DNA from 2 places in the Paenibacillus sp. 01T422 genome. Region 1 is predicted to be linked to the other one. Evidence: riboswitches for the same ligand, from Rfam matches in the RefSeq annotation. Region 1 holds a riboswitch; the other holds the start of a gene.
What was found. A riboswitch is a leader RNA that binds a small molecule or an ion and turns the genes downstream of it on or off. The one in region 1 is predicted to bind cyclic di-GMP.
Positions count from the first base shown of each region.

Region 1 (5,491 bases):
TACCAGCTTCTGCAATCTCTCGTCCGGTACTTCAACTACCCCAACATTCGGATCTATCGTACAGAACGGATAGTTTGCAGATTCTGCCCCCGCCTGTGTAATTGCATTAAACAATGTCGATTTTCCTACGTTCGGTAGACCGACGATACCTGCTTTCAAAGCCATCGTAGTTACAACTCCTTAATTTTCGAAAATCATCCTTCTTATTATATAGTACTTGGAACGCAAAAAAAAGCCTGTAGGCTACTGATTAGCCGCAGACTTTTTTTCCAGTGCTTTTTTCGTTTCATTTTCCCGCTTCTGGACGAAGTACGTTTCAATCTGATTTTTTAAAATAAATCCGCGCAGCGCGTTCGTTTTTTCCTCGGGGATGCTGGTAAAACTGGCCCCGTAATAATAGCCATCATTCGTTTTTTCTTGCCGAACAATTTCCATTGTACATGGCACCAAAAAGCCCAAAATTAACTCCACTTCCAGTTGAGAGTTCTTTTGAATAACTTTTTCAAGCATCACATTTTCATTAATCGTGAATCCTAAACCATTGACTGATAGATTTTTGATAGAGAATCGAATCGGTGTTTCAAACTGATGTTTCAGTTTCTTATTTCTGTCTTGAAGTCCAAAAAGAAGCCCTTCATTCTTCACATCTACGCGAGGGAACTCCCGCTTTTCCGTAAACTTCCTGCGGTTTTCCGGAGGATTCAGGACAATTAACGAACCTTGATCTTTGGCCACAACGGTCGTATCCATAACAAACAGCCCGGATTTCGTGTATACCGTCATTTTACACTTATCTCCCAGCGCAAATACATGATATTCCGGCAGCTCCACTTCAATGATGTCACCGAGTGCGTAGGTCAACACGCCTGTGGCTACGAAATCTTCCTTGCTCAGCATCGCTTTGCTGTCAATCATTACATCAGCGTCGTACCCTTCTTTGCTGCCATAAAACTTAGCAGATTTTTGCTTGCTAACCATTTTGTTGATCAACCCTCCCCCGCGTTCCATATAAAAAAATAGACTGCCCCTTTGCCGGGAACAGCCTATTACCTCAACCTAAAAAAAGCATCGATTTTCGGTAACCAGGCTGTCGTAGTTCCATCGGAACCGTAGACCCTCGGCTTTGCGTCCTTGCCTTTCAGCAAGTTTGCCATTATCGAACCCTGCGAATGAATGTCATGCTTTGTCGTGCAATATCCTATTATATGGTCTAAAAGACCTACGTTACCTCTCATTATACGGATGGATTTCCCTATTATCAACTAAATCTCTTGCATACATCTGGTATTTGTTGTATGAATGTTTAAAGAATTAAATATCCACAACTTTTTGAGTTATGCACATTGTTATCCACAGGTTGTTAACAACGAATATTTGTTCGATCCTTTGTTCACATGTGGATAAGATTATTTTGAGTGAGGTGTCCCCCTGTGGATGAATATATGGAGCATATTCCTTGGATGAAAGCGGCTATAGAGGAAGCACGTAAAGCCGAAGCGATTCGAGAGGTGCCTATTGGTGCCGTTGTTGTCTATCAAGGGCAAATCATCGGCCGCGGCTACAATCTTCGTGAAACTACGCTGGATCCTCTTGCTCACGCTGAGATGATTGCTATTAAGCAGGCTAGCGAGCATTTGCAGGCGTGGCGCTTGCTTGACTGTAAGCTCTACGTCACGTTAGAGCCTTGCCCGATGTGTGCCGGTGCGATTGTCCAAGCTCGCGTTCCGCAAGTGATCTACGGCACAACCGATCCCAAGGCCGGCTGCGCGGGAACGTTGATGAACTTGCTGCAGGAGGACCGGTTCAATCACCGGGTCGATGTGGTCAGCGGCGTGCTGCAAGAGGAGTGCGCGACGATGCTGACGCAGTTTTTCCGGAAGCTGCGCGGCAAGGAATAAGCGTGAGGGTGAGCAAGCTGCGTAGGCAGGCGGTGGCCTCGCATTATTGCGGCGAACGGGAGGGAACTATAAGCCGCTATTCACCGGATATTGAGCATTTTAGCGAGGAAGAGGAACTGTGGTCCGCTATTTTAGCGTTTCTAGCCTGCATGTAAGCTATTTGGGCTAAATAGGACCCTGTAGTTCCGTTTGATCAAGGGAATCTGCTTTCTTAGCTCAAATAGCGCCCTGTAGTTCCCCAACGCTCGATGCATTAAGCGAAATTCACTTACACGTTGAATCTTGCCACTCAAAAGGTTGCACCACATAAGGCTTCGTGCTATCATAATCTTTGCCATGCGCCCGTAGCTCAGCAGGATAGAGCAACAGTTTCCTAAACTGTAGGCCGGATGTTCGAATCATCTCGGGCGCGTATACAACAAAACGCCAGTTAACGGTATAAGCCGCTAACTGGCGTTTTTTTCAATCCTCCGGACAACCATTTTCTTTTAATGCTTTTTTCATATTTTCTTTTAGTTTATCTACATAGCCAATAATAGCACCAGAATGATTACTAAGATTTGCGTTGTACTGATTTACTTCATTCTGTATCTGCGCTGTATAAAGAGCAATGATCTCCTGACATCTCGGACCTGCAACTGGCGAATTTGACACAGGCAGCGGTGTAGGAGTTGGTTGAGGTTTATTGGGAACAGATAAATCGGTTGTACTGTCTACGCGCTGAGAGCTCCAAGTCCTCATAAAATCGTATCCTGCATGGTAATCCTTACTGCTCTTACTGAACTCCTCAGCATTTGATCGTTTGACTGTAACAAAGTTTGTAACCAAGTTATTATAAATAATGCTTACTATCATTGAATCTACAGGTGAATTAACCAAAAAACCAGAGAGCGCAATGATATGATCGTTATTTGCATTAGAATCATTTGACACTTCTAAATCTACTTTTAAATAGACGCCGTACTCATTATAGATAAGCTGGACATTTTTGCCCTGATATTCTTTGGCTTTCTCATTTAATGACGGAATAGTAGCTGCAAAATCTTTCATTGCGGTATCTTCCCTTACTTGAGGGAATGCAAGATCAACGGTGTACTTCTCAGCATCCCACGTCACCGATGCCCCGGTTTGTTTCAATAGGTACAGCGGCACAACAGTTCTGCCATCTTGTATAGTAGCAGGCACATCCTCAACTTGAAGTTCTTTCCCCCCGAATAAAACTTTCACGATCGGAGCCCCCATATAGTCACCATGAAGGCTTGCTGCATGGACGACACCAGCCAAACAGAAAAAGGCTAACATAGACACAATTACTTTCTTTTTTTTCATCAAAAATTTTCTCCCCGACCCAAATTAGCTTGTTATTGCCTCCTGTAATATTTCTAATATTTCTAGAAAATTCCTGCAAAAATTCAATTTTTTCTACCTATCCACATGTTAATAAGGACCGCCTAGTCAATCAGCGATACTAACATGAGCATAAATACCGACTTATTCGAACGTTATTAACAACGAAAAAGAGAGAGGGTTATCCCCAAATTGGCAGGCAGGGGCACTGAGCAGTAGTACTCAGGAAAAAGCATATGCTATGTTGCACAAAGTACAACAAAAAGACTGAGGTAAGCCTTCAGTTTGCTGTTCCGTTGTACTTTGTGCAACGTTTTGGAGAGGGAGGAGTAGTAGTCAAAATGAGTGTACTTAATGCAATGAAGCAGACAATTGCTAGATAAAAACCGATTTCATGTTGTATAAAGTGCAGCATAGCCAGCGTCTCGGTGTGAAATATATCCCTCCGCGACAAAAGAAGTCGCTATATGGAGGGTTATTCGCATGAAAAGCGGCAGGCTCCCTATTTCATCCGGTCCCGATACTGTCCCGGCGTCATATTCTCATATTTTCGAAAAAGACGTATAAAATACGATGGTTGATACCCAATCTGCTCAGCAATCTCATTAACCTTGAGGTCCGTGCTGACGAGCAGTTTCTTGGCCTTATCCATACGCAGAGTGATCAAATAGTCGATGAAATTCACGCCATTGATTTGCTTGAATGCCTTGCTTAGCGCATAGGTCGTCGTATTAAAAGCGTCTGCGCATTCCTCCAAGGATATATCGCTGCTCATGAAACGCTCCTGAATCCGCTCTGTGACACGCTCCACAAGCCGCTTCATATGGATGTCCTGGTATTCATTCAGTCCTTCAATATAAGGGGATATAACCTTCGTCTGAAAAAAGCGCACCATCTGCTCCGGTTCCCGAAGTTGATTCAATTGTTCGTACAGATTATAGCCCTCGAAGAAATGATGCGGATTAAAGCCTGACTCCAGCATGGTATGCAGCATACTACCGAGAACCTGCATCGCTCCTTCCTGGAGGATCTTTTCTTTGCTCGACTGGCGCACGAGTTCATGAATGAAGCTCTCGATCAAGCTCAGCGATTGCTCGCTTTGTCCCATACGAATGGCTTGCATCAGCTCTTTCTCCAAAGCAAACGGATAATGCACATCGTCATTAGTGCTTGGGAGCATCTCCTCCAGATCAAGCACTTGATGGTCTGCTTTCAAATCCCGGTAGCGGATGGAGCTGCGTAAAAATACTAAAAGCTGCGGCAGATCCTGCACGTTAGCCGTTAAACGCCCCATGCAAACGGTGGTCTGCATTTTCAGAAGCGAGCTAATGGTTTGTCCCAAGTCATCCGCTAATAGATACAGCTCGTCTTTGGCCTGTTGTTTCGTCCGATCATCCATGGGGTAGGAGAGCAGAATCCCTACGGTCATATCCTGGAAATTCATGATCTCCGCGTTATGGCTTTGCGTTTTCACGATTTCTTGCGCGATATTCGCTGCGGCGAAGGTTGCCAGTTGTTCCTCATTTTCGAGGAACCGGCCATCTTCCTTGGCAAATCCGCTGATTTGCACCAGCAGCAGTACGAACCACTGGGATTCCGTCTGCCAGCCGAAGCTCTCCATCCGACCTCTTAGCTCCAACTCGCTTAAAGAGTAAAAGTGTCCTTGAACCAATTGCAAAAGGAAAGCGGACCTTAAAGCAGGATAGGCCTTATCCAGCTTGGATTCCAGCACTCTACTCTCCTGACTTAGATGCCTCCACTCCTGCTCAATAAAGGCAAGATCATCCTCTTGGCTCTCCTGTGTCGGCTTATAATCCTTAATCACATTCACCAGCCGTACAATCGGTTGGTAAATCCGCTTAGAGGCCACCCACGACAGCAGTACAGCCAGGAGAAGCCCGATTCCCCCAATACTGAGCATGCTTCTAGACATAAACTCCACGGGGGCCGTCAATTGCGATAAGGAGGTCGCCGTGACGAATTTCCACAGTGTGCCTGAACGTGAGAACTGGCCGAATGCGACGGAGTAAGACTGACCTTTTCGATCTAGGATGTAAGAGCCTATTTCTTCCGATTGGCCCAGGACGCTTTCCCTGACAGCAGCTTCTAATTGAACATGTTCTTCATTTCCATTGCTTGGGGAGACGATAATATGTCCGTCTTTGCTCATCAGGAACGCGGCACCATTGGGATCTGTGGCCATTTCTTCAACCATTTCTACCAGCTTTTCACGGTTTAAATATAAA
Region 1 covers NZ_JBFTQB010000009.1:8,343-13,833, reverse strand. The annotation lists gene ychF (redox-regulated ATPase YchF) at 1-165, opposite strand, end outside; gene AC1DUA_RS01220 (PilZ domain-containing protein) at 244-978, opposite strand; cyclic di-GMP riboswitch class I at 1,075-1,162, opposite strand; gene tadA (tRNA adenosine(34) deaminase TadA) at 1,443-1,898, shown strand; gene AC1DUA_RS01210 (hypothetical protein) at 1,907-2,053, shown strand; tRNA gene AC1DUA_RS01205 (tRNA-Arg) at 2,237-2,310, shown strand; gene AC1DUA_RS01200 (stalk domain-containing protein) at 2,361-3,227, opposite strand; gene AC1DUA_RS01195 (helix-turn-helix domain-containing protein) at 3,748-5,491, opposite strand, start outside.

Region 2 (5,491 bases), on a different contig from region 1:
GCGACCTGGGAACGAGGTATACGCAGGCGTTAGCTCGTTCGGGTTTGGCGGAACCAATGCGCATATTGTTCTTGGCAGACCAGCGCAATCAGTACCAGAGCGTTCAGAAAATTCACCATTTTTATTTGTGCTGTCGGCTGCGAGAAAAGATGCTTTATCGGTTTTGGCTCAAAAATATGTAGATTGGTTGAAACTCACGAAAGAACCTGATCTTCTTGCAATTTGTTCAACTTTGCTGAAGGGCAGGAAACATCATGAACATAGGCTGGCTATTGCAGCAACATCCAAAGATACATTACTCGTTGAATTGCAAGCGTATGTGAGTGGCTATGACAGCAATCTTCAGAGTAAGAACCATGGACATGTGCTGTCTAATCCACCTGGGATTGTGTATTACTTTCCAGGGCATGACACAAGAAATGGCGATGAAATGAAGGAAGTATGGACTTGTGATGCGATTTTTCAGCAGTCATATTTTGTGGTGAGTCAATTGTATCGTCAATTGGCATCAGAGTCGTCGCAAGATCAAATGGAATGGCGAACCTTCGCGAAACAGTTTGCACATGCAGAGATGTTGCGAAGTTGGGGATTACGGCCGAACAGTTGCCTGGGCGAGGGAGTTGGCTGTTTAACTGCAATGGTGGTAGAAGGGGAAATGTCACTACCGGAAGCTATCGAACGGCTAGCCCGAGGGGATTATAATAGTCTAGTAAAATCTGAGGTAGAGAGCGCTCATGGGGACTTTGTATTATGCCTATCCTCTGCACCTGTTTGGTTCCCGCGAAAAGATGAATCTATGATTATTTGCAAATGCAGTGATGAACTTGGGAAACTGCAATTACAGTGTCAATTATTTATTAACGGTCTTTTTGTACCTGAACGCTCAGAACAAAAAAAACGATCGCATATGCTTCCTGGATACCCGTGGAATCATCATTCGTGCTGGAAGCCGCTAGGGAAAAATGAGGCGGAGTCGAATGGCATGACTTGTTTTTGTTAATTGGGGGAGTAGCATTGAAAAGAATAGATATCGTGGTGATTGGCGGCGGGCAAGCGGGTCTATCGACAGGTTATTATTTAAGTTCTGAGCAGCGGCAGTTTATCGTATTGGATCAAAGCCATGAAGTGGGATATTCATGGAGCAGCAGATATGACTCGTTAACGTTATTTACCCCTCGCATGTACAGCGGTTTGCCAGGTTTACCACTAGAGGGAGACCCATGGGGCTATCCAACAAAGGATGAGATGGCAGCTTATTTACAGCAGTATCAAGAGAAGTTTGCCATTCCGATTCAACTGGAAACAGAGGTAATAAGGCTAACTTACCAATTGGGGAGATTCCTCGTAACGACAAATAAAGGCTCATGGTTAGCCAAACAAGTCGTGGTGGCAGCAGGACCCTTTCAAACTCCATTCATTCCTCCGATCGCACACTCATTAAGTTCAGAAGTATTTCAAATACATACCGCCGACTATCATAATCCTGAAATGCTGCCACAACGTGGAGAAGTACTCGTAATCGGCGGTGGGAACTCCGGTGCGCAAATTGCGCTTGAGATTTCTCAGCAAAGGAAGGTTTATTTGTCAGTAGGTCATGACATTCAGTATTTGCCCTATCGTTTTCTTGGTAGAAGCCTTTTTTGGTGGTATGAGAGGATAGGACTCTTGCGGAAAAGCCCAAAGTCTTGGGTGGGGCGGCGATTCATTAAAAAGAAAGATCCACTTTATGGTTTTGAGCTTAAGAATGCGATCAGCAGCGGTAGCGTCAATTTATTAGCAAGGACGACAAATGCGAGCGAAAAGCAGATTTTTTTTGCCGGTGGCTCATCTCTGGAAGTGGGAACGATTATATGGGCTACCGGGTTTCGATCCGATTACCCCTGGCTTCATATTCCCGAGATTTTTAATAACAAGCAAATAGTCATTCATGAACGGGGAGTTACGTTAATTCCAGGGTTATATTTTGTAGGTCTACCTTGGCAGTCCTCCAGAGGGTCAGCATTAATAGGCTGGGTGCATCGGGATGCCAAATTCATCTGTCACATGATTACACAATACGGGGATCACTATGCAAATGAAGATTATAGCTACGAGGATTTGCCCTCACACGGGAGCTGACATTTGGCAGTTATTTTATTCACGTCTTGATGAAATAAGAAGAGCTAAGATTGACAAATGTCTGCAAAAAGATCAAAAGCAAAGAATGATCGTAGGGGATATGTTACTTCAATTTGTGCTGCGTCACGAGCTATGTAGGATTGAAAAAAGAAGACCAATCGTCACATATAGCCCACTAGGGAAGCCATCCCTGAGCGATTGGCCAGATCTTGCTTTTAATATTTCTCATTGCAGGGATTGGGTCACTATTGTCCTTGCTTCTTGTGAAGTGGGGATTGATGTTGAACAGCAAGATCCGCGTTTCTCTAGGTTGGAAGAATGTATCTTATCTCCTTCGGAACGGAGCGAGTATCGCACTATTCAAGATCATGAGGCTTATCTCTGTGAACGCTGGGTGATGAAAGAGAGCTTCACCAAGCTGATAGGTGTCGGACTTGGTTATCCATTTACAGAGGCTTCTTTTGATAAGTTCACAGCAAGTGAAGCCGTAAACATCTACGAAAATAAATGCTATTTTTGCAAAACCTTTGTGTTGGAAGAGCTGAGCAGCGATAAGTCGTATCATTTGGCGGTTTGCAGCGAGGCCTATAACTTCCCGGATGAGTTGACCATACTTTCTTTTGACAACTTAATAATATGGGCACTTGGTGCCGCGAAAAGTGTTTAAAACTGGCTTCCCGGTCTACTGCGGAGAGCCAGTTTTTTGTTCGACAAAAAAATATAATTAAGGACACGAACCGCCGGTTTTCGTGTATAATGAGTTCTTGATCTTATATTCTTAACCTTTGGTAAATTAACAGCAAGAGGAGTTCTGACAGATGAATCGATTACGTGGTTTTCTTGGTTCGTATCATCCGATTGTGCATACGTTGATTTTAGGAACAGTCATGGCCAGGGCGGCGTCTTCCATGAGTCTGCCTTTTCTGGCAATTTACTTAGCCAAACATACATCGATGAGTGCAGTAATGATTGGGGTCGTTATTGGAATGGGAGCCTTGGCAGGAACTGTCGGAGGCTTTATCGGCGGTAACTTATCGGATCGATTCGGTAGACGAATCATCATGTTGGCTGCTCTTTTTGGATGGGTGGTTGTGTTTGTAGGCTTTAGTATCGTGAAACTACCAGTTTTGTTCATGATGCTGAACATGCTTAACGGCTTGTGCCGATCCTTCTATGAACCGGTCTCGCAAGCGTTAATGGCGGATTTGACAGAGCCGGCGAAGCGGCTCAGTGTATTTTCAATGAGATACATGGCCATCAATGTCGGTGTTGCTGTAGGACCATTATTAGGTGCTTTTTTTGCAACGATGGACGGGTCATTACCATTTCTATTGACTGGAATTGTTTATTTTCTCTATGCAGTTACACTTTATGTTCTTCTCATCGTTTTTGGCATTAAGCAAATAGAAGGAGAGAAGAAAAAACCGGTCACTTTTGTCTCTGCATTGCGGGTCATCCAACGTGATGTGACGTTTCGCTACTATATTCTTGGTGGAATTATTGGAGCTATTGGCTACTCGCAAGTCATGGTGACACTATCGCAATATTTGGAACAGAATTTCACCGAAGGTGTGAGAATGTTCGCTGTCCTAATGAGCGTCAATGCAATCGTGGTCATTGCCATGCAGATACCTCTTACACGGATTTCTGATAAGTACTCGCCACTAGTAGCGATTATTTTTGGTAATTTGATGTTTGCGTTAGGGGATATCGGCTTTGCATTCTCGCATTCGTTAGTTCCAATGATTGTTTCTATGGCGATTTTTACTCTAGGTGAAATTTTAAACTACCCTGCGGCTAATATGCTGATTGATAAACTGGCACCCGAGCATATGCGTGGTACTTATTTTGGTGCACAAACCTTAACAAATTTAGGTCACTTTATGGGACCATGGGTGGGCGGTTTTCTGCTTGTAGCCTACGGGGGCACCACGCTTTATGTAGTCATAGCCTTTGTGACTCTTGCGGGCTCTCTCTTTTACTGGAAAGGCGCCAATAATCTACAAATACTTCTAAAAAATAGGTCGAAAAAAGAAATTTTTTGATGTATAATGAAAAATTAGTTCTTGCGAACTATACGATTTCAAAACGACTTCCCTTATTCTTGAGAGTGTAGTTATTTCTTGCAAAAGACTTCACAACACATCTCGACAATGGCAAAACTGACGAAAGCCAGTGACGCAAAGCTACAGGGGCTACCTTGTTCTTGAAATGGACTTGTTGCCWGCCAGCTGCCGAACGATTGGGTATTCAACTTAGAGCCCCTCCGATCGGTACACTATGGTGGGGTTTTTCTCTGTCATAACTCTCATAAACTATGGATAAAAGGAGGACCAAGCAGCATGCAGTCTGAATTACATGAAGAGCAAAAAGTAACATCACTTTGCGGCAATCATGTTGCCCGTTTGGTGCCATCCTCGGATGGACCAAAACTATTGATTAATTTAGAAGAATACGCACTTAATGAAGCATGTTGGGATGTAGAAATGTTTCAGGGGAGAAGCAACAGCATTTTGATTTTCTACTGGAAAGGTGAAGTTAAGCTTTCTGTGAAAATGCCTCCAATGCCTCAAATTGAAGCATTTATGACTAGGCTTTATCAAATTTTGACGTCCAAATTAAGAACGGTTCAGCCAATATAGGCGAACTGTTCTTTTTTTTACACCCGAAAAAGGCTGACGACAAAATGATTGTCACAAATCGACAGGTGCTGATATAATGGACACATAGTCATACATAGTTCTTAAGTACTATTCAGTGTAGGGGGATTTGCGTTATGCGATTAATTACGCGTTCGGATTTTGACGGTTTAGTATGCGCAATGCTTTTCAAGAAGCTAAACATGGTCGATGAAATGAAATTCGTTCATCCCAAAGATATGCAGGATGGTTTGATCGAGGTTACCGAGAACGATATTTTGGCGAATGTGCCTTATGTTTCAGGCTGCGGATTATGGTTTGATCACCACTCCAGCGAACTTGAGCGGATGGGCGAGAAGGTAGCATTCAAAGGGGAAGCCCGCATTGCACCAAGTGCAGCACGCGTCGTTTATGATTATTATGGAGGGCAAGAAACCTTCGGTGATATTGACGATATTATGCAAGGCGTAGATAAAGCGGATGCGGCACAATTTAGTAAAGAGGATATTTTGAACCCATCTGGTTGGGATTTATTGTCGTTCATCATGGATGCCCGGACGGGCTTAGGACGTTACCGGGACTACCGGATTAGCAATTATCAGCTTATGGAAGAACTTGTGGATCATTGCGCGGTGATGACGGTTGATCAAATTATGGAGCTTCCGGACGTGAAGGAACGGGTTGAGCGGTATTACGAACTGGATGCTCTGTACCGTGAAATGCTTGAAAAGCAT
Region 2 covers NZ_JBFTQB010000295.1:1,058-6,548, forward strand. The annotation lists partial or broken gene AC1DUA_RS17465 (type I polyketide synthase) at 1-1,000, shown strand, start outside; gene AC1DUA_RS17470 (flavin-containing monooxygenase) at 1,015-2,118, shown strand; gene AC1DUA_RS17475 (4'-phosphopantetheinyl transferase family protein) at 2,069-2,785, shown strand; gene AC1DUA_RS17480 (MDR family MFS transporter) at 2,937-4,163, shown strand; cyclic di-GMP riboswitch class I at 4,264-4,357, shown strand; gene AC1DUA_RS17485 (hypothetical protein) at 4,461-4,760, shown strand; partial or broken gene AC1DUA_RS17490 (exopolyphosphatase) at 4,895-5,491, shown strand, end outside.
Region 2: it holds a riboswitch for cyclic di-GMP, as region 1 does, so the genes downstream of both, AC1DUA_RS17485 (hypothetical protein) here and AC1DUA_RS01220 (PilZ domain-containing protein) in region 1, are expected to answer to the same signal.